3 regions of the Neobacillus sp. MER 74 genome follow, and region 2 is predicted to be linked to each of the others. Evidence: predicted binding sites of a transcription regulator. Region 2 holds the regulator's gene; each other region holds the start of a gene.
What was found. Region 2 encodes CtsR, which represses protease genes until heat stress. Its sites were predicted from a motif close to ATGGTCAATAAAGGTCAAACA; they were not measured.

Region 1 (6,150 bases), on a different contig from region 2:
GCTCATCTTCTTCAACAATAGCAGTTAATTTTTTAATCTCTGGCTGCTCTAAGATAAAATCCGCTATTTTATCTTCAAGCTGCTCTTGGATGACACGGCGGAGCGGTCGTGCTCCGAAAGCTGGATGATATCCGAGCCTTGCGAGTTTTTCTTTCGCTTCTTGTGTCACCATTAATTCAATCTTTTGTGCCGTAAGCATTTCTTGTAACTCATTAATCATTAAATCGACAATATAAAGGATATGCTCTTTGCTGAGTGAATTAAACTCAATGATACTGTCGAAGCGGTTCAGGAATTCAGGTTTAAAGAAACTGCCAAGTGAGTCAAGGATACTTGCTTCTTCAATCCCCTCGTTTGTACCGAATCCAACATGAACGGTCTTGTGGCCTACGCCAGCATTGCTTGTCATAATGATTACGGAATCCTTAAAGCTGACAATTCTTCCTTGACTATCCGTCAGGCGCCCATCTTCAAGAATTTGCAGGAATAGATGTTGAACATCTGGATGTGCCTTTTCAATTTCATCTAATAGAATAATGCAGTAAGGGTTTCTGCGTACTTTTTCTGTTAGCTGTCCTGCTTCTTCGTGACCTACATAGCCAGGAGGTGAGCCAATCAATTTAGAGATACTGTGTTTTTCCATGTATTCACTCATATCTAGGCGGATCATCGAATCCTTTGAGCCAAATAGTTCTTCGGCAAGTGTTTTAGTTAATTCTGTTTTACCAACTCCGGTGGGTCCAACAAATAAGAAGGAACCGATTGGGCGATGTTTTGATTTTAAACCGGCCCGACTGCGTCTAATTGCTTTCGCTACTTTATTTGCTGCTTTTTCCTGACCGATAACCTTAGACTTTAGATTTTCTTCTAAAGATTTCATTTTTAACTGTTCATCTTGTTGTAGTTTTCCAACTGGAATACCTGTTTTTTCTTCGATGATTTCTTGGATATGAGATACATCCACAAGAGGTCTCTCTATACCTGAAACCTTATTTAATGCTTTTTCCAGTTTGGCTTCTTCATCGCGAAGTGTAGCAGCCTTTTCATAATTCTCGCCTTTCAGTGCCTCTTCTTTTTCAACATCAATCTCTTTTAAGCGTTGTTCAATTTGTTCATTGTTTTGATAATCTGAATTAAGATTTAATTTTGAACCAGCCTCATCCAGTAAATCAATCGCCTTGTCAGGTAAGAAGCGGTCCTGGATATAGCGATGTGACAAGTGAACACAGGCAAGAATCGCTTGCTCGGAATAGTTTACTTGGTGATAATCTTCATATTTCTTTTGTATCCCTTTTAAAATTTCAATGGCAGCCTCTGGTGTTGGTTCAAGAACATGTACGGGCTGGAAGCGTCGTTCTAAAGCCGAATCTTTCTCGATTTGTCGATACTCCTTAAGTGTGGTTGCACCAACCAATTGAAGCTCACCGCGGGCTAAGGCAGGCTTTAAGATATTTCCTGCATCCATTGACCCTTCTGCGGAACCAGCACCAACGAGAAGGTGGATTTCATCAATAAAAAGAATAATATTTTTCCGGTCTTGTAATTCGGAAATGAGTTGTTTCATTCTCTCTTCAAATTGTCCGCGAATTCCTGTATTGGCAACGAGGGAAGCAACGTCTAGCAAGTAAACCTCTTTATTACGCAACTTACCAGGAACATCTCCTTCCGCAATTTTCTGCGCAAGACCCTCAGCTATCGCTGTTTTTCCCACTCCTGGTTCACCAATTAGGACAGGATTATTTTTATTACGTCTATTTAATATTTCGATAACACGCTTTACTTCTCCATCACGACCAATTACCGGATCAATTAATCCCGCTTTAGCCAGATGAGTTAAATTTCGTCCGAATTGATCTATAAAACTGCTATGTCCGCTTTTTCCACCAGTTTGTGTAACAGGTTGACTGATGTCATCTTTCCCATGGGCTGCACTTGACATGAAAAAGTCTTCGAATGGGAAACCTTGGAAAAAGTTCATATTTTGACCCAGCCCTGCTCCTAAAGATTGCTTTTCTTTTGCATAACATTTATGACAGAGTTTAATTTCCTTACGCTGCCCATTAATAATCATATTTAATTGTACGTTTGCATTATTTTCATTACATTGTTGACAAAGCATAAGTAAATAACCTCCTATTAAATTATGAAATAATATTGTTTGACTTTGACTATATTTGACCTTATGTCGATAGTATACTCTGACCTTTTTTGACTTTCAAGAGAAATGTTTTGGCAATGCTTTCTAATTAAGGAAAAAAAGCTCGTCTTTGTTTGTCCCTATCATCATATATTGATGATAAGGAGGAGATGATGTGAAGAGGGAATGGACGCAAGCGTTTCAGATAGCTGCAGTCTATGTAGGGACTGTAGTAGGGGCTGGTTTCGCCACGGGAAAAGAAATCGTTGAATTTTTTTCACGGTTTGGTTTCTTTGGCTTAATAAGTATAATAATGAGCGGATATCTCTTTATTTCATTGGGGTCGAAATTAATGAGAATGGCTGCACATATAAATGCAAAATCCTATCAAGAGTTTAATGAGTATTTGTTTGGCAAATGGCCAAGTCGTGTCATTAATATCTTTATGCTTTTTATGCTTCTTGGAGTTAGTGCAGTCATGCTTTCCGGAGCAGGGGCTGTATTTGAGGAGCAGTTAGGTTTGCCAAAAGCGGCCGGCGTTTTCTTGACCATTTTTTTATCCTTTTTAGTCATGTTAGTTGGAACAAAAGGTCTTTTTGCAGTTAATACATTTGTTGTTCCACTTATGATAACTTTCAGCCTTATCTTAATGCTCTTTTCAGTGCAAATGCCCCACTTTATCGATCAATTACTTTTTATTCCGCATGCGGATGATGGCTGGAGGAGTGTCATCGCCCCATTTTCTTATGTGGCTTTAAATCTTGGCCTATCTCAAGCAGTTTTAGTGCCAATTGCTACAGAGGTGAAGGATGATTGGACGATTAAATGGGGAGGAATTCTTGGAGGGGCTGCTTTAACTATAATCTTAATTGCAAGTCACTTTTCGTTAATCATGCTTCCTAGTTTAGAAATATATAACATCCCAATGGCCATTGTCATGAAAAATTTAGCCCCATTTTTATTTTGGATTTTTGTTCTAGTTATTTATGGAGAAATTTTCACCTCTGTGATTGGAAATGTGTTTGGACTCGATCGGCAGTTGAAACAATATTCGTCTATTCCGACAATCCTATCTGTAACACTCATTTTTGTTGTTTCTTATTTAATCAGCCTTGTAAATTATGGGACGCTGCTCTCCTATTTATATCCTTTGTTTGGGTATATTTGTATGATTTTTTTTATTTTACTTTGGATAAAGCCATTACCAACAAGTGTCAAAAAATAAAAAAAGCAGTTGTTCAGGAGAGCAACTGCTTTTTAATGCAAAGGTAAGAAAATAAACATCATCAAATCAAAAATGATATGAGAAACAATCACCAAAGGCATACTTTTTTTCCAGAGGTACAGATATCCCCAAGCGAAACCAGAAATAAAGGCCGCAAGTACTAATAAAAATGAGCCGGCATAAATATGGACAGAAGCGTACAGGATTGACGCTGCCAAAATACTGAACCCAGGCTTAAACATTTTGCTCAATCTTTTTTGGATAAACCCCCGCCAGAAAAGTTCTTCTCCTGGGGCTGCAACTAATACAAGGGCAATATATTGCCAAAATATTGTAGGAGCAAACCATTTATATAGGTTCCTAAGACTTGTATCATAGGGTAGATGCAGGAGCTTCATTCCCCGAATCCCAAGCCAAAAGATACTATATAATAATAAACCGGTAAGTGCCCCAAGAAAAATATACTGAATAAAGGATACGTTATCATCCACCTCTTCTTGAAACATAGCATATGCGATTAAGATTAAAATCGAACCAGCAAAAATATACCAAAAGATCACTTTATCATGAAATGAAAAAAATAAAAGTATATGTGCAATAATTAATCCAATTAGTACGCGCGGGTCTTGGAAGAATATCTTCATTACGCGATCTCCTTTTTACAAAACATAAAATATATTTTATCAAATAAGTTTTTCGAATGGAAATCATTACATCTCAAATTTTACGGTTTCGTTAGGTTAGAACATAAAGAAAAGAAAAAAATAAAAAAGGAAGGGAGTGAAAGAAATGAGCAAATCAAAAAGTGAACAAGAAAGAGAATGGACTGTCCGGAAGCAAGATCAAAATCCACATGGAAAAGTAAAAACAAAAAAGCAATTGGCAAATGAAGCTGGAAAAGGCCAATAACTATTTTGGCTAATGTCAAAAAAGAAAAGGCAGCCATAATAAGGGCTGCCTTTTCTAGGATACTATTATTTTAATAAGCGCTTTCTTTTATAACTTTATAGTTTTTGTGATTGACAACAGTCCGCTGATCCAATTCTAAATCACGATAATTATCCATAACTGTTAGGTCGACAATGACAGAATTTTCATTTACCTTTTCAACAATCCCTTTCAAGCCACCACGGAATTCTATGATATTTCCAACTTCTGCTTTTCTCATAATGTCTCTCTCCTTTACCTCAAAAACTATAAATAAAATCCAGTTAAATAACAGTTTGCACTACTTTTTTCGTTTCGTAAAGCCTTTTATTTGACAATTATGTTAATTCTTTATTAACAATATAATTATATGAGAAAAAAGGCAACAAAAGAATAGAAAACGCTTTCAAATATAGCTGAAGAAATTTACAATGCTGGCTTAAGGAAAGGCGGTTGCGTTAAAATAAAATCAGGTGAAGGTGGTGTTTGGAATGACAGAAGAAATGATTACAGATATATTGAATCGCCTCATGTCAGGGGAACTTTCTGAGTATTATGTCACAAATGATCAGTTTATGGAATTTCGTCAGGTGCTAGTGAAAAGGGCAGACTTTAAACATTTCCGCGGGATTGGTCAAAGGGGCGGAGATGTATTGTATCAATATCTAGAGGAGCCAAGAAGTTAATGGCTGACACAGAAGAACTCTCACAATAGGGAGTTCTTTTTCTATATAGTAATAAAAAATCCGGATAACTAAAATGCTGTAGAAGTTATGTTGAAGGATTTTTTATGTTTATTAAAAAAATGAAAGATTTTGATTGTTTTTGACAGATTTGTGACATAAAATATAAATTAGCTTTTTCAGTTGTTTGAATATGAAGAAAATGATATTCTAGCAATTGTATAAATCAAAACATTATCATCAGAGTAAATAAGCATTACATGTTTGTTTCTTTTTGGGAAAAAATAGTTGGAAAGAAATGATTTTACTATTACTCTTTAGTTAGTTATTGATTTAGTTGACTAAATGATGAGAAATGTTTATTTTTAATGAAGCAAGTTTTATCTTATATAAATACTAAAGGAGTTTGATTAGCATGTCAGAAAAACAATTTAAAATAGTCGCAGAAACAGGAATTCACGCTAGACCAGCAACTTTATTAGTTCAAACAGCAAGCAGATTTGATTCTGAGATTCATTTAGAATATAAAGGTAAAAAAGTTAACTTAAAATCAATTATGGGCGTTATGTCTTTAGGTGTTGGCCAAGGAGCTGATATTACCATTTCTGCAGAAGGAAACGATGCAAACGATGCATTAAATAGCCTTGAAGAGACATTGAAAAAAGAAGGATTGGCAGAATAATGACTTTTTTACAGGGAATAGCCGCATCAAACGGGATCGCTATTGCAAAAGCATACCGTCTTGTTGAACCAGATTTATCTTTTGAATCAAGAACAATTGATGATGCTGCTGCTGAGGTTGACCGTTTCCGCAAGGCTATAGAGAAATCTAAAACAGAACTCGAAGCAATTCGTGACCGTGCAAAAGTAGACCTTGGAGCTGATAAAGCAGCGATTTTTGAAGCACATCTACTTGTATTAAGTGACCCTGAATTAAATTCACCAATTGAAGATAAAATTCAGTCTGATAAAGTAAATGCTGAATCTGCATTAAAGGAAACAGCAGATATGTTCATTATGATGTTTGAACAGATGGATAATGAATATATGAAGGAACGTGCAGCAGATATTCGTGACGTAACGAAGCGTGTATTAGCCCATTTATTAGGTGTGCAGCTTGTTAATCCAAGTATGATTGCTGAAGAAGTGATTATTGTTGCTGAAGACTTAACTCCTTC
Region 2 (6,150 bases):
GTATGGTGTCTTTCTCCTTCAAAATAGAGAACCGTATCCACCATATGCTCTAACAGCCTTGGACCTGCAATGGATCCTTCTTTTGTTACATGTCCAACAATAAAGATCGCAATTCCTTTCGTTTTCCCAATTCTCATTAATTCCGAGGTACACTCACGTACTTGTGAGACACTTCCTGGTGCGCTTGTTACATCGGGGTGAAAGACCGTTTGGATCGAATCAATGATGACAAAGCTAGGATTGGTACTATCGATGGTCCGGTTGATTTCTTCAAGATTCGTTTCAGAATAAACGAGGAGATTTTCAGAAGATATACCTAATCGTTCCGCCCGAAGTTTAGTTTGTCGTAACGATTCCTCACCAGATATGTATAAAACCTGATTTCCTTTATTCGCAAGTTGTGATGAAACCTGCAAAAGCAGCGTTGACTTCCCAATTCCAGGGTCTCCGCCTATCAGCACTAAAGAACCCTTAACCACGCCACCGCCAAGGACACGGTTTAATTCGTTTAAATCCGTTAGAATCCGTGGTTCATTTTCCATTTCAATTGAATTGATCGGCATGGGCTTGGATAACAGTCCTGATCCGCCCTGGGAATGGGCAAATGCACCTCTTCTCGCGGAACCTGTTACTTCAACTTCCTCCACCATCTTATTCCATTCACCGCAGCCAGGACATTTTCCCATCCACTTGGGCGATTCATATCCGCACGCCTGACACATAAACTTCGTCTTTCGTTTTGCCATTATCCTTCGACCCTCTCTTAACTAAAAAGAACAAAAGGCACACGCACCAGATAGCGAAATACGCTGGGTGCAGGAGCCAAATTTTGCTAACTATTTACAGGTTACCATACCTTTTTTATTTTTTCATTTGAAAAAGTCGATAGAAAAAGAGGTACACGATTTAACTTTATTTACGTGTACCTCTTCATAGATATTACGACATAGTCCTATTTTACTAAACTCGTTTTCTCAGCCATACGAACAATAAATTCTCCATTATCAACATCAATAATTGCATGCTGTCCGGTTAATAATGTTCCCTTTAATAGTTCTTCCGAAAGTCTGTCTTCAATATGCTTTTGAATCGCACGGCGTAATGGTCGTGCCCCATATTCAGGGTCATAGCCTTCCTGAGAAATTTTCTCTTTTGCCGCAGCTGTTAATTCTAAAGAAATATGCTGCTCTTTTAAACGCTTAATTAACTGCTCTGATAATAAAGTCACAATTTCTTCAAGATGCTTCCGCTCTAACGCATGGAAAACAATAATTTCATCGATACGGTTAAGGAATTCAGGACGGAATGCTTTCTTTAATTCTCCCATCACTTTCCCTTTCATATCTTTATAGTCTTGTTCGCCATCTTGGATATTAAAGCCGACATACTTGTTCCGTTTTAATGCCTCAGCACCGACATTGGATGTCATAATAAGGACTGTATTCCGGAAGTCAACTGTTCTGCCTTTAGAATCAGTCAATCGACCGTCCTCAAGGACTTGCAGCAGGATATTAAATACGTCAGGATGTGCTTTTTCAATTTCATCTAATAGCACAACAGAATATGGCTTTCTGCGAACCTTTTCTGTTAATTGGCCGCCTTCCTCATAACCTACATATCCTGGCGGTGAACCAACTAGACGAGAAGTCGAGTGTTTTTCCATATACTCGGACATATCAATCCGTATCATCGCATCCTCATCACCAAACATCGCTTCAGCAAGAGCACGGGCTAATTCGGTTTTCCCAACACCTGTTGGTCCAAGGAAGACAAAAGAACCGATTGGTCGTTTGGGATCTTTTAATCCAGCACGAGCACGGCGGACTGCCTTCGATACAGCTTTTACCGCTTCCTCCTGGCCAATTACGCGAGAATGAAGTACTTCTTCTAAATTAAGAAGCTTCGCCATTTCTGTTTCCGCCAGCTTGGAAACAGGAACCCCGGTCCAACTAGAAACAACACTTGCAATATCTTCAACGGTTACTTCATTATTTTCTTTCCCTTGTTTTTCTTTCCAATTCTTCTTTGTCTCTTCAAGTTGTTCACGTAAACGCTGTTCTGTATCTCTTAAGGATGCAGCCTTTTCAAACTCTTGACTCTGAACAGCAGAATCTTTTTCCTTACGCACTTCTTCCAATTTCACTTCTAATTCTTTTAAATTAGGTGGAGTGGTAAAGGAACGAAGCCTTACCTTAGAACCCGCTTCATCGATTAAGTCAATCGCTTTATCCGGCAGGAAGCGGTCTGAGATATAACGGTCCGAAAGTTTCACAGCCGCTTGAATTGCTTCATCTGTAATTGAAACACGGTGATGTGCCTCATAACGGTCGCGCAGCCCTTCTAAAATCTGAATTGATTCTTCAAGTGTTGGTTCATCTACACGAATTGGCTGGAAGCGTCGTTCTAATGCAGCATCTTTTTCGATATATTTACGATACTCATCAAGAGTTGTTGCTCCAATACATTGGAGTTCACCGCGCGCAAGAGATGGCTTTAAGATATTAGATGCATCAATCGCCCCTTCCGCACCTCCAGCACCAATTAAGGTATGCAGCTCATCAATGAAAAGAATAATATTCCCGGCTTGGCGAATTTCATCCATGACCTTTTTTAAACGGTCTTCAAATTCTCCTCGATATTTCGTCCCAGCTACCACTGTTCCCATATCGAGAGTCATCACCCGTTTATCACGAAGGATTTCAGGCACTTCGTTATTTACAATTTGCTGGGCAAGACCTTCTGCAATCGCAGTTTTACCGACGCCCGGCTCCCCAATTAATACAGGGTTGTTTTTTGTCCGACGGCTTAATACTTCAATGACACGTTGAATTTCTTTGCCGCGTCCAATTACCGGGTCTAGACTGCCCTCACGTGCGATCGAAGTTAGATCCCGTGCAAGGCTGTCAAGTGTTGGGGTGTTCGCACTGGCAGATGCACCGCCTTGATGCCCGCCTGACTCATTGCTTCCTAGAAGTTGAAGGACTTGCTGTCTTGCCTTATTTAAGCTTACACCAAGATTATTAAGGACTCGTGCGGCGACCCCTTCCCCTTCACGGATTAAGCCAAGGAGAATATGTTCAGTGCCTACATAGGAATGTCCTAACTTGCGTGCCTCATCCATCGATAGTTCGATGACCTTTTTAGCCCGTGGAGTATAGTGAATCGTTTGAGAAGCTTCCTGTCCTTTGCCAATTAAGTTTTCTACTTCTTTTTGGATTTTTTCAGAACCTAAGCCTAGCCCATAAAGAGCTTTTGCTGCAATCCCTTCTCCTTCACGAGTTAATCCTAATAAAATGTGCTCTGTTCCAATATTGTTATGTCCAAGACGAATCGCTTCCTCTTGTGCTAATGCTAGAACTTTCTGCGCTCTTTCAGTAAAACGGCCGAACATCATATTCTCTTCCTCCTCACCTATTTTTCTTGCTCCATTTTTATTCGTTCCCTAATTAATGCTGCCCGACGGATATCTCTTTCATGTGGTCTTAATGAACCCCCAGCATATTGCTGCAGGAAACCTGGCTGGGTCAGGATCATTAATTCATTTAATATCGTCTTAGGCATATTTTCAATATAACCCATATCTATTCCAAGCCGAACATCGGATAAGCATCTTGCTGCTTCTTTTGATTCAATAATTCGGCTATTAGATAACACACCCATTGAACGGAACACCCTGTCTTCTAATTGTATGTTTGAAGTTTTCCGTAATGCTTCACGTGCTGACCTTTCTTGTGAAATTAACTGGCTGACAACTCCCTTGAGATCCCGGCAAATGTCCTCTTCCGATTTTCCAAGGGTAATTTGATTAGAAATTTGAAATATATTACCTAAAGCTTCGCTGCCTTCCCCATAAATTCCTCTAACAACTAGACCTAATTGATTGATTGCGGGAATAATTCGATTAATTTGCTGTGTTAAGATTAATCCTGGCAGATGCATCATAACCGAAGCACGAAGACCGGTACCCACATTTGTAGGACAACTGGTTAAATAACCATGCTTCTCATCAAATGCATATTGAATATTACTTTCAAGCCAATCATCAATTTCATTAGCAGCATCTAAGGCTTCAGATAATTGCAACCCAGGAAACAAGCATTGAATACGAATATGATCCTCTTCATTAATCATAATACTAACTTCTTCATTTTCGGTTAATAAAACAGCACCATGTGGTGAATCCTCTGCTAGGTTTGGACTGATTAAATGTTTTTCTACCAAAACTCTTTTCTGCAGGGGCTGGAGTTCATTAATTTTCAACAATTCCATTTGGCCAAACTTTTGAATGTCTGACTGTTTTAATATTTCCTCCATTTTTTCAATAATCATCTTTGCTTCTTCGTGTGAAAAAAGTGTTGGAAATTTATATGCATCAAAGTTACGAGCCAAACGAATACGGGAACTGAGGACGATATCTGAATCAGGTCCTTCCTCACTCATCCAGGAGCTGACAGCTTGATTTAAAAACCGTTCAAGCGACATGTTATTCCCCTCCCTCTTGGCTGTCTGCTAGTTTTCTCTCTAACTGACGTATTTCATCACGAATCTCAGCTGCCTTCTCAAATTCCTCATTGGCAATGGATTCTTTTAGAGTGCCTTTTAATTCATCTATTTGCTTACGGAGATGGATACCGCCGCCAATTCTCTTTGGTATTTTCCCATTATGTGTCCAGTTCCCACTATGAAGTCGACGTAATACGGGTTTCAATTGTTCTTTAAATACTTCATAACAATGAGAACATCCAAAGCGGCCCACTTTTAAAAACTGTGGAAATGTCATTGAACAAGAATCACATTGCAGAATTTCCTCTTGATGAAATGGGCTTTGACTGGGTTTTTGAAAAGCAGGGTCTATATTTAATAATCCTGCTAATAAATTATTAAAAGCGAATCCAGATTCCCCATTAAAAATAAACATTTCTCCCTTTTCCTGCGCACATTTTTCACACAGATTGACTTCCGTCTTTTCCCCATTAATAATTTTCGTAAAGTGAAGGGCTGCAGGTCTTTGGTTGCATTCCTGGCAAATCATACTTTCACCTCTCAAGCGAAAAAATTTATTTATATTTTAAAGATGTAAGCATTGCTTTTAGCATTCTCGCTCTTAATTCGTCTCGGTATGGAAGATCAATATAAAGAACGGATCGGTCAATTACACTGAGCATAATTTTCGCTTCCCGCTGCGAGACAATTTCTTCTTGAACGAGTCTGAATATAACATCTTCGGCACTGGTTTGACTAATCCTGCTTTGAATAAGTGCGAGTGATTGTTCAATTAAATGAGCAAGATCATGAGACTGGACCTTCATGATCCGTATATACCCACCGCCGCCCCGTTTACTTTCTACGATGTATCCTCTTTCAATCGTAAAACGGGTATTGATTACATAATTAATTTGAGATGGAACACATTGAAATTTGTCTGCGATTTCACTTCGTTTGATTTCAACTAGGTCTCTTTCACTTAATTCCAATACTTGTTTGAGATATTTTTCAATAATATCAGAGATGTTTCTCATCTTCCCACCCCCATTCTCTGACTTTGACTATATTTGACTAAATTATACTGAATTTTTTATGTAGATGCAACGATTCACTACTAATGATTTTCTCCAAATCTCGCCAATGTGAAACCTAGGTTTGATTAAAAAGTATCTTCTTAATTTGTTTGGAACACAAAAAAGGACAACCTTTTCAGGTTGTCCTTGGTGCCTGGCAACGTCCTACTCTCACAGGGACGCGTGTCCCAACTACCATCGGCGCTGAGAAGCTTAACTTCCGTGTTCGGTATGGGAACGGGTGTGACCTTCTCGCCATTGCTGCCAGACTATTTGGTTGAGGTATCATTCCCTCAAAACTAGATAATGCAGAAGAAGTTTGTAAACTTGAGTTCACCTATATAATTGTCTAGCTCCAGCGTCCAGCAACTAGTGTCCTTCGGTCTTTTCCCTACGATAAGTCAACATCGAATCGCTATCGCTCTTCGTGTTTCCTTTATCTCAGTCAAAGCCCTCCAGGCCATACGTTGCTAAGCGGACGCTTCCGCTTTTCTATTTGGTTAAGTCCTCGAACGATTAGTATCAGTCAGCTCCACATGTTACCACGCTTCCACCTCTGACCTATCAACCTGATCATCTTTCAGGGTTCTTA
Region 3 (6,150 bases), on a different contig from region 2:
TATTGAAATGATTAGACTGGTATTGGGTGTGGATTTTTCTTGGTCAATCCCCCACTCGGATAATGATTTTTCTATTAAGTTTGCATTACGGCCTACTTCAAGCCTTTTTTCTTCTAGAAATTCTATTTGCCCCGTCTCTGCTAGATGAATCCCCGTGACCTCCAGCCCTTTATTTAACAAACTCTTGCAAATATGAAAATTCACAAAGTCAAACAAACCAAAAAGAATTGCCTTGTCCATATATTTTTCCTCCCCACACTAACCTTAATGAATCCTATGCGCATCGTTAAGGAATTATTTCTTGTAGGGAGGATGAAGTTTATAAGACCGATTCATGACGGTTGAAGAACTTTATCATAATTATCGCTAGTCGTTGTTTTTTCTCTGGAAGAATAAATGTTGGATTTATCTCGGACCCACTAATTAGTTGTTGATACAATTTAGACTGGTTATAAGATTTTGCCCCAGACAAGACATGGATTATTTTAACTGGACAGTCAAATGGTTGTTTAATGTTTTCTTCCCTGCTAAGAAATGTGTTTTCAAGTACGTTCTGCTCCATTTGATGCGCTAATGATAATTCCCTCAGTAGCTTCTTATAAAAAAATTTATGTTCCTTTTCTTGTTCAAGATGATGTTTTAAGGATAGAATCGGATTAAGTAAAATAATCGACCTTATCCTGTGCTTCATCTTTTCCATTAGTTTCAAAGCAACCAATGCCCCCATACCTTCTGCCAAAACATGAATTTTGTTATTTAGGATCTCGCTTCGGATTACATGCTGATATAACCTCTCTGCGAGTTCAACAGCATTATCGCTTCCCCAGTTTCGCCCATAAAGATTCGAGGAAAAAATGGTGTACCCTTTTTCTTTTAGCTGGTTGATAATTGCCAACTTACCTTCGTTTTGTGTCCAAAAGCATTTACAGTCATCGACAAAATGCCTTTCATCTCCAAGTATTAAGATCCCAAATCCTGTGGGCTTCTCTGGGTAATGAATAATATTCCATTGGGTATCCATCTGAAAATTACGATTTTCCATCGTTAAATCTCCTTTTCCATATTTCCTCACAGTATTGTATGCCGGCATATTAAAGTTGAAAGGGGTTTTGCCTATTTATACGCGGCACAGATGGAATTCAAGCAGGAAAAAAAGAAGAAGAGCACGGTAAGCCGGAAAGGACAACTTACCACGAAAGGAAGTTTAGCTTTATCATTTCTGAATCATATGATAATATAATTAAAGATGTAAAATAGGTTGTTAGAGGTGAAGAATAATGCGATTTTTTTGGACCCTTTTCTGGTCATTTCTATTAGTGCAAATGCTTACATATGTAGTGAGCTCAATGACTGCTGGTGCAAAATATGATTTCGTTACTGGTACTGTTGCTGCAGTTGGTGTAACTATTCTAATTTACGTAGTAACTGCATTGATTCCAAATGAGCCAGTTTCAAAACATTAAAAAAAGTCATCCAAGCGGATGACTTTTTTTATGGATCACGATTTAACAGCTAATGAAATTTCTCCATTGTTAATACCTATCTCCACTTTGGATTGATCAAGTAACTTTCCAGCAATTATTTCACGGGCAAGTTTTGTCTCGATATTTCTTTGGATAAAACGTTTTAACGGTCTAGCACCATATATTGGATCAAATCCATTTACAGCAATAAATTCTTTAGCTTCCTCATTGATGAGAATATCTATTTGTTGATGTTTTAAACGATTTTGCAATTCTCTCATCATTTTTGCAACAATATTCTTAATCTCGTCTAGTGATAGTGGCTTAAAGAGAATTGTTTCGTCTATGCGATTTAAAAACTCTGGGCGGAAATGCCCCCTCAATTGACTCATCACTTTTTCTCGCACCACATCAGAGATTTCACTTTCATTTTCACTTTGTTCTAGCAAAAATTGTGAGCCAATATTTGATGTCATAATTATCACTGTATTTTTAAAGTCAACTACACGCCCTTGCGAGTCTGTAATTCTTCCGTCATCAAGCGCTTGAAGGAGAATATTAAAGACCTCAGGATGGGCTTTTTCAATTTCATCCATTAAGATAACCGAGTATGGTCTTCTCCTCACAGCTTCCGTTAATTGTCCGCCTTCTTCGTAGCCAACATATCCAGGAGGTGCACCAATCAAGCGGGAAACGGCATGCTTCTCCATATACTCAGACATATCAATCCGGACTATATGTTCTTCACTATCGAATAAAGACTCCGCTAGGGCTTTAGCTAACTCCGTTTTTCCAACCCCAGTTGGACCTAAAAATAAAAATGATCCGATAGGCCGGTTAGGGTCTTTAATTCCAGCACGAGCCCTTAGGACCGCATCTGCCACTAAATTTACAGCTTCATTCTGACCAATCACTCTTTCATGAAGGATCGATTCTAATCGGAGCAGCTTCTCTCTTTCGCCTTCGACTAGTTTAGAAAGCGGAATTCCTGTCCATCTAGATACGATGTTCGATATTTCTTCACCTGTTACTTCTTCACGAAGTAATTTTTCATCCTTAACTGAGGCGGTTTCAAGTTCCTTCAGTTCTTTTTCTGCTAATGGAATTTGACCATGCCGAAGTTCTGCCGCACGATTTAAATCATATTTATCCTCTGCTTGTTGAAGTTCCCTGCGAAGTTTCTCTAAATTCTCCCTTTTCTCCTGCAATTTCTGAATACTTTGTTTCTCATGCAGCCATTTTGCCTTCATTTCATTAGCTGTCTCTTTTAGGTCAGCAAGTTCCTTTAGAAGTACTTCCAGCCGTAACTTGCTTCCTTCATCCACCTCTTTACTTAAAGCTGCTTCTTCAATTTCTAATTGCATAACTCTTCGTGTTACTTCATCCAATTCTGTTGGCATGGAATCTATTTCAGTCCGGATTAAAGCACATGCTTCGTCAACAAGATCAATGGCCTTATCGGGCAAGAACCGATCCGTAATATAACGATCTGATAATGTTGCCGCTGCCACCAAAGCATGATCATGGATTTTTACACCATGGTGTACTTCATACCGCTCTTTTAAGCCTCGTAGTATTGAAATAGTATCTTCTACGTTTGGTTCTTGGACGAGTACCTGCTGAAATCTTCGTTCAAGTGCAGGATCTTTTTCAATATATTTTCGGTGTTCATCAAGTGTTGTTGCTCCTATGCAATGAAGTTCACCACGTGCAAGCATCGGTTTTAACATATTTCCAGCATCCATTGCACCTTCCGTTTTCCCTGCGCCAACAATCGTATGAATTTCATCGATAAATAATAAGATCCTGCCTTCACTCTTTTTAACTTCATTTAATACGGCCTTTAATCGTTCTTCAAACTCACCCCTAAATTTTGCACCTGCAATTAACGCACTCATATCTAGTGAAAAAATGGTTTTATCCTTTAAACCCTCTGGAACATCTTTTCGAACAATCCTTTGTGCCAGCCCTTCTACTATGGCTGTTTTTCCTACACCAGGTTCACCGATTAAGACCGGATTATTCTTTGTTTTTCTTGATAAAATCCTAATGACATTTCGGATTTCAGAATCACGTCCAATAACAGGATCCACTTTTCCTTCTCTAACTTCTGCAACAAGATCCCGTCCATATTTTTTTAAGGCATCGTATCCTGCTTCGGGATTTTGTGATGTCACTCTTTGATTCCCCCTTATATCTTTTATTGCTTGTAAAACATGCTCTGGCTGCTTTCCTAAAGCTCGTAATATCTTTCGCATTTCTGCGTCATCTGAATATGCCGCAGCTAACAGAATATGCTCGACAGATAAATACTCATCTGAAAATTTTTGCATATATTCTTCAGCTTTTACAAGTAACTTTTGCAGCCTTGCTGTAATATATAGTTTTCCTTGTTCAACACCGCTGCCTGTAACCACTGGTTTTTTTGACAGAGATTCCATAAGGTTCTTTTTGGTTCTTTCAGAAGATACTCCTGCTCTCTCTAATATGCTAGAAATGAGGTTATCTTCATGCTCCATTAACGAGATAAATAAATGAGGTTCATCAATCTCTTGATGATTTTTCTTTACCGCTACCGATTGGGCATCCATCATTCCTTTCTGTAACCGTTCTGTCATTCGATTCATATCCATTTTTCAACACCCTCTTTGACCAAGTTTGACCTTTATTTTTATTATAAAACAATCCCGTCTAAAAAGGAAATTTTCTCGGTTTAGATAATACAGTCTTTAGTCGAGAGTTACACAAAAGAAAAAGCCACCCAATGGATGACCTTTTCTGTATTAAATTTATGGTTTTCTCTGATATGTCCAAACTCGTTCATCATTGGAAGTCTCTGGGAAGGCATCCCCTGCTTTTAACTTAATCTTTTTCGGATTATTGACATTGCTTCCTGTATCTCCCACTTCAATATAAACACCATTATTAGGTGCTTTACTCCCAGATTTAAACTGGCGATTTTGACCCATTCTTTTTCCCTCCTTTTCTTCACATTGTTATTATTTCCGTTTCAGGCTCTGTCATTATTGGCATTTCTTACAAATTCCTATACTAATCGACATTATTTCCTAAGAAATAAACAAAGTCGGCACGAAGTTATGACGATTGTATGAACTTATTACTCATTTATTGCTAATTATTCTTTGTTAACAATATAATTATAGTATTATCTTGTAAATCTAACCTTGACTGTCAATTTTTTAGACAAATTTTCGTACCTTTAAAGGTGGTTATGAGTATGCAGTCAGTAAGAGAAATACCGGTAACACTGTCCCATCTTTTTGATACAGTTCACCATATAAAGAAAGTTGAAAAAGGGAATTTTTTATTTCAGGAAGGTTCTACTGCTGATGAATTGTACATAGTACAAAGTGGAATTCTTCAAATCAGCAAAATCATTCCTGATGGAAGGGAACTCACTCTGAGAATGTGCTCGAGTGGTGATTTTGTCGGTGAATTAAATTTATTTTCTCCTTCTTCCAGATATTTATTAAGTGCTCGTGTCGTAGAGAGTGGAGAGGTAGCCGTTATTATGAAAGACACACTTGAAGAAAGACTATCACAAAACCAATCACTTTCATTTGAGTTCATCAAGTGGATGAGCCAACAATACCGAAAGACCCAAACAAAGTTCCGCGATTTGGTACTTCACGGAAAAAAAGGGGCTTTGTACTCCACACTTATTCGAATTACCAATAGTTATGGTATCAAGACCAATAAAGGAATACTTATCGAGCTGCCGCTTACCAATCAAGAGTTGGCCAATTTTTGCGGTACTTCACGGGAAGTTGTCAATCGCTTGTTAAGCGATTTACGAAAGAACGGAATTGTATCCATTGAAAAGGGCATGATTACCATTCATGATTTAGACTATTTAAAAAGGGAAATCGATTGTGAGGACTGTCCAATAGAAATCTGTAAAGTGGATTAGGAATTCTTTAAGCAAAAAAATCGGTCATTTGACCGATTTTCAGGTTATCGAAACTTTCGATAGCCTTTTTATTTTAATATTTAGGCTTTACGACAAGTCTGTTGATTTCCACTCCAGGTGCTTCGCTTTCCGCGGGCGTGCCGGCGAGCCTCCTCGTCGCTGCGCTCCTGCGGGGTCTCCCCTGCCCCGTACTCCCGCAGGAGTCTTCGCACCTTCCGCTCCAATCAACAGTTGTAGTAATAAAGATCTAAAACTCAATAAATAATAATTCAATTTTTAAGCCAAAAGAATATAACCAAATTGAATATGAATATGTCTTTAATGATGAATGAACAGGTTCTCCTTACTGTAGCTTTCAAAAGTATAATAAAGATTGCAAAATTTGGCTAGGGTAGCAAAAGTGTGTGGCAATGCTTGGGTTGACTTGACACCCTGTTGATTGGAGCGGAGGACACTCGACTCCTGCGGGATATAGAGGTCACTGGAGACCCCGCAGGCGCCAATGCGCCGAGGAGGCTCCAGGACCTCCCCGCGGAAAGCGAGTGCCCGGAGCGGAAATCAACAGGCCCAATAGCAGGGACAAAATCAAAAAATTGTTTCAGATAAAGAAAAAAAATAGCCGAGAAAAGTTCCCTTTCTCGACAATCTGAATTGGTCATTTGACCGATTTTTTTATGTTAATATGCTTAGTTGGATGGCTGATATCGTAAAGAATACTGCTGAATTAATAATTTCGTAAATGCCAATTTGTTTTGG

Region 1: the regulator CtsR is predicted to act here: its motif matches at 2,196-2,216, upstream of M3610_RS02370 (ATP-dependent Clp protease ATP-binding subunit).
Region 3: the regulator CtsR is predicted to act here: its motif matches at 4,109-4,129, upstream of clpB (ATP-dependent chaperone ClpB).

What each region holds. Positions count from the first base shown of each region.
Region 1 covers NZ_JAMAUV010000001.1:483,349-489,498, reverse strand. The annotation lists gene M3610_RS02370 (ATP-dependent Clp protease ATP-binding subunit) at 1-2,119, opposite strand, end outside; gene M3610_RS02365 (YkvI family membrane protein) at 2,313-3,362, shown strand; gene M3610_RS02360 (CPBP family intramembrane glutamic endopeptidase) at 3,395-4,006, opposite strand; gene M3610_RS02355 (DUF6254 family protein) at 4,152-4,271, shown strand; gene M3610_RS02350 (YkvS family protein) at 4,342-4,530, opposite strand; gene M3610_RS02345 (hypothetical protein) at 4,781-4,975, shown strand; gene M3610_RS02340 (phosphocarrier protein HPr) at 5,388-5,654, shown strand; gene ptsP (phosphoenolpyruvate--protein phosphotransferase) at 5,654-6,150, shown strand, end outside.
Region 2 covers NZ_JAMAUV010000019.1:32-6,181, reverse strand. The annotation lists gene radA (DNA repair protein RadA) at 1-746, opposite strand, end outside; gene clpC (ATP-dependent protease ATP-binding subunit ClpC) at 953-3,394, opposite strand; gene mcsB (protein-arginine kinase McsB) at 3,412-4,482, opposite strand; gene mcsA (protein-arginine kinase activator protein McsA) at 4,484-5,032, opposite strand; gene M3610_RS21695 (CtsR family transcriptional regulator) at 5,058-5,519, opposite strand; rRNA gene rrf (5S ribosomal RNA) at 5,711-5,827, opposite strand; partial or broken rRNA gene M3610_RS21685 (23S ribosomal RNA) at 6,055-6,150, opposite strand, start outside.
Region 3 covers NZ_JAMAUV010000001.1:649,669-655,818, forward strand. The annotation lists gene M3610_RS03195 (hypothetical protein) at 1-240, opposite strand, end outside; gene M3610_RS03200 (alpha/beta fold hydrolase) at 320-1,042, opposite strand; gene M3610_RS03205 (YjzD family protein) at 1,278-1,463, shown strand; gene clpB (ATP-dependent chaperone ClpB) at 1,499-4,096, opposite strand; gene M3610_RS03215 (YjzC family protein) at 4,253-4,432, opposite strand; gene M3610_RS03220 (Crp/Fnr family transcriptional regulator) at 4,702-5,394, shown strand; gene M3610_RS03225 (hypothetical protein) at 5,482-5,652, opposite strand; gene M3610_RS03230 (YwiC-like family protein) at 6,067-6,150, opposite strand, start outside.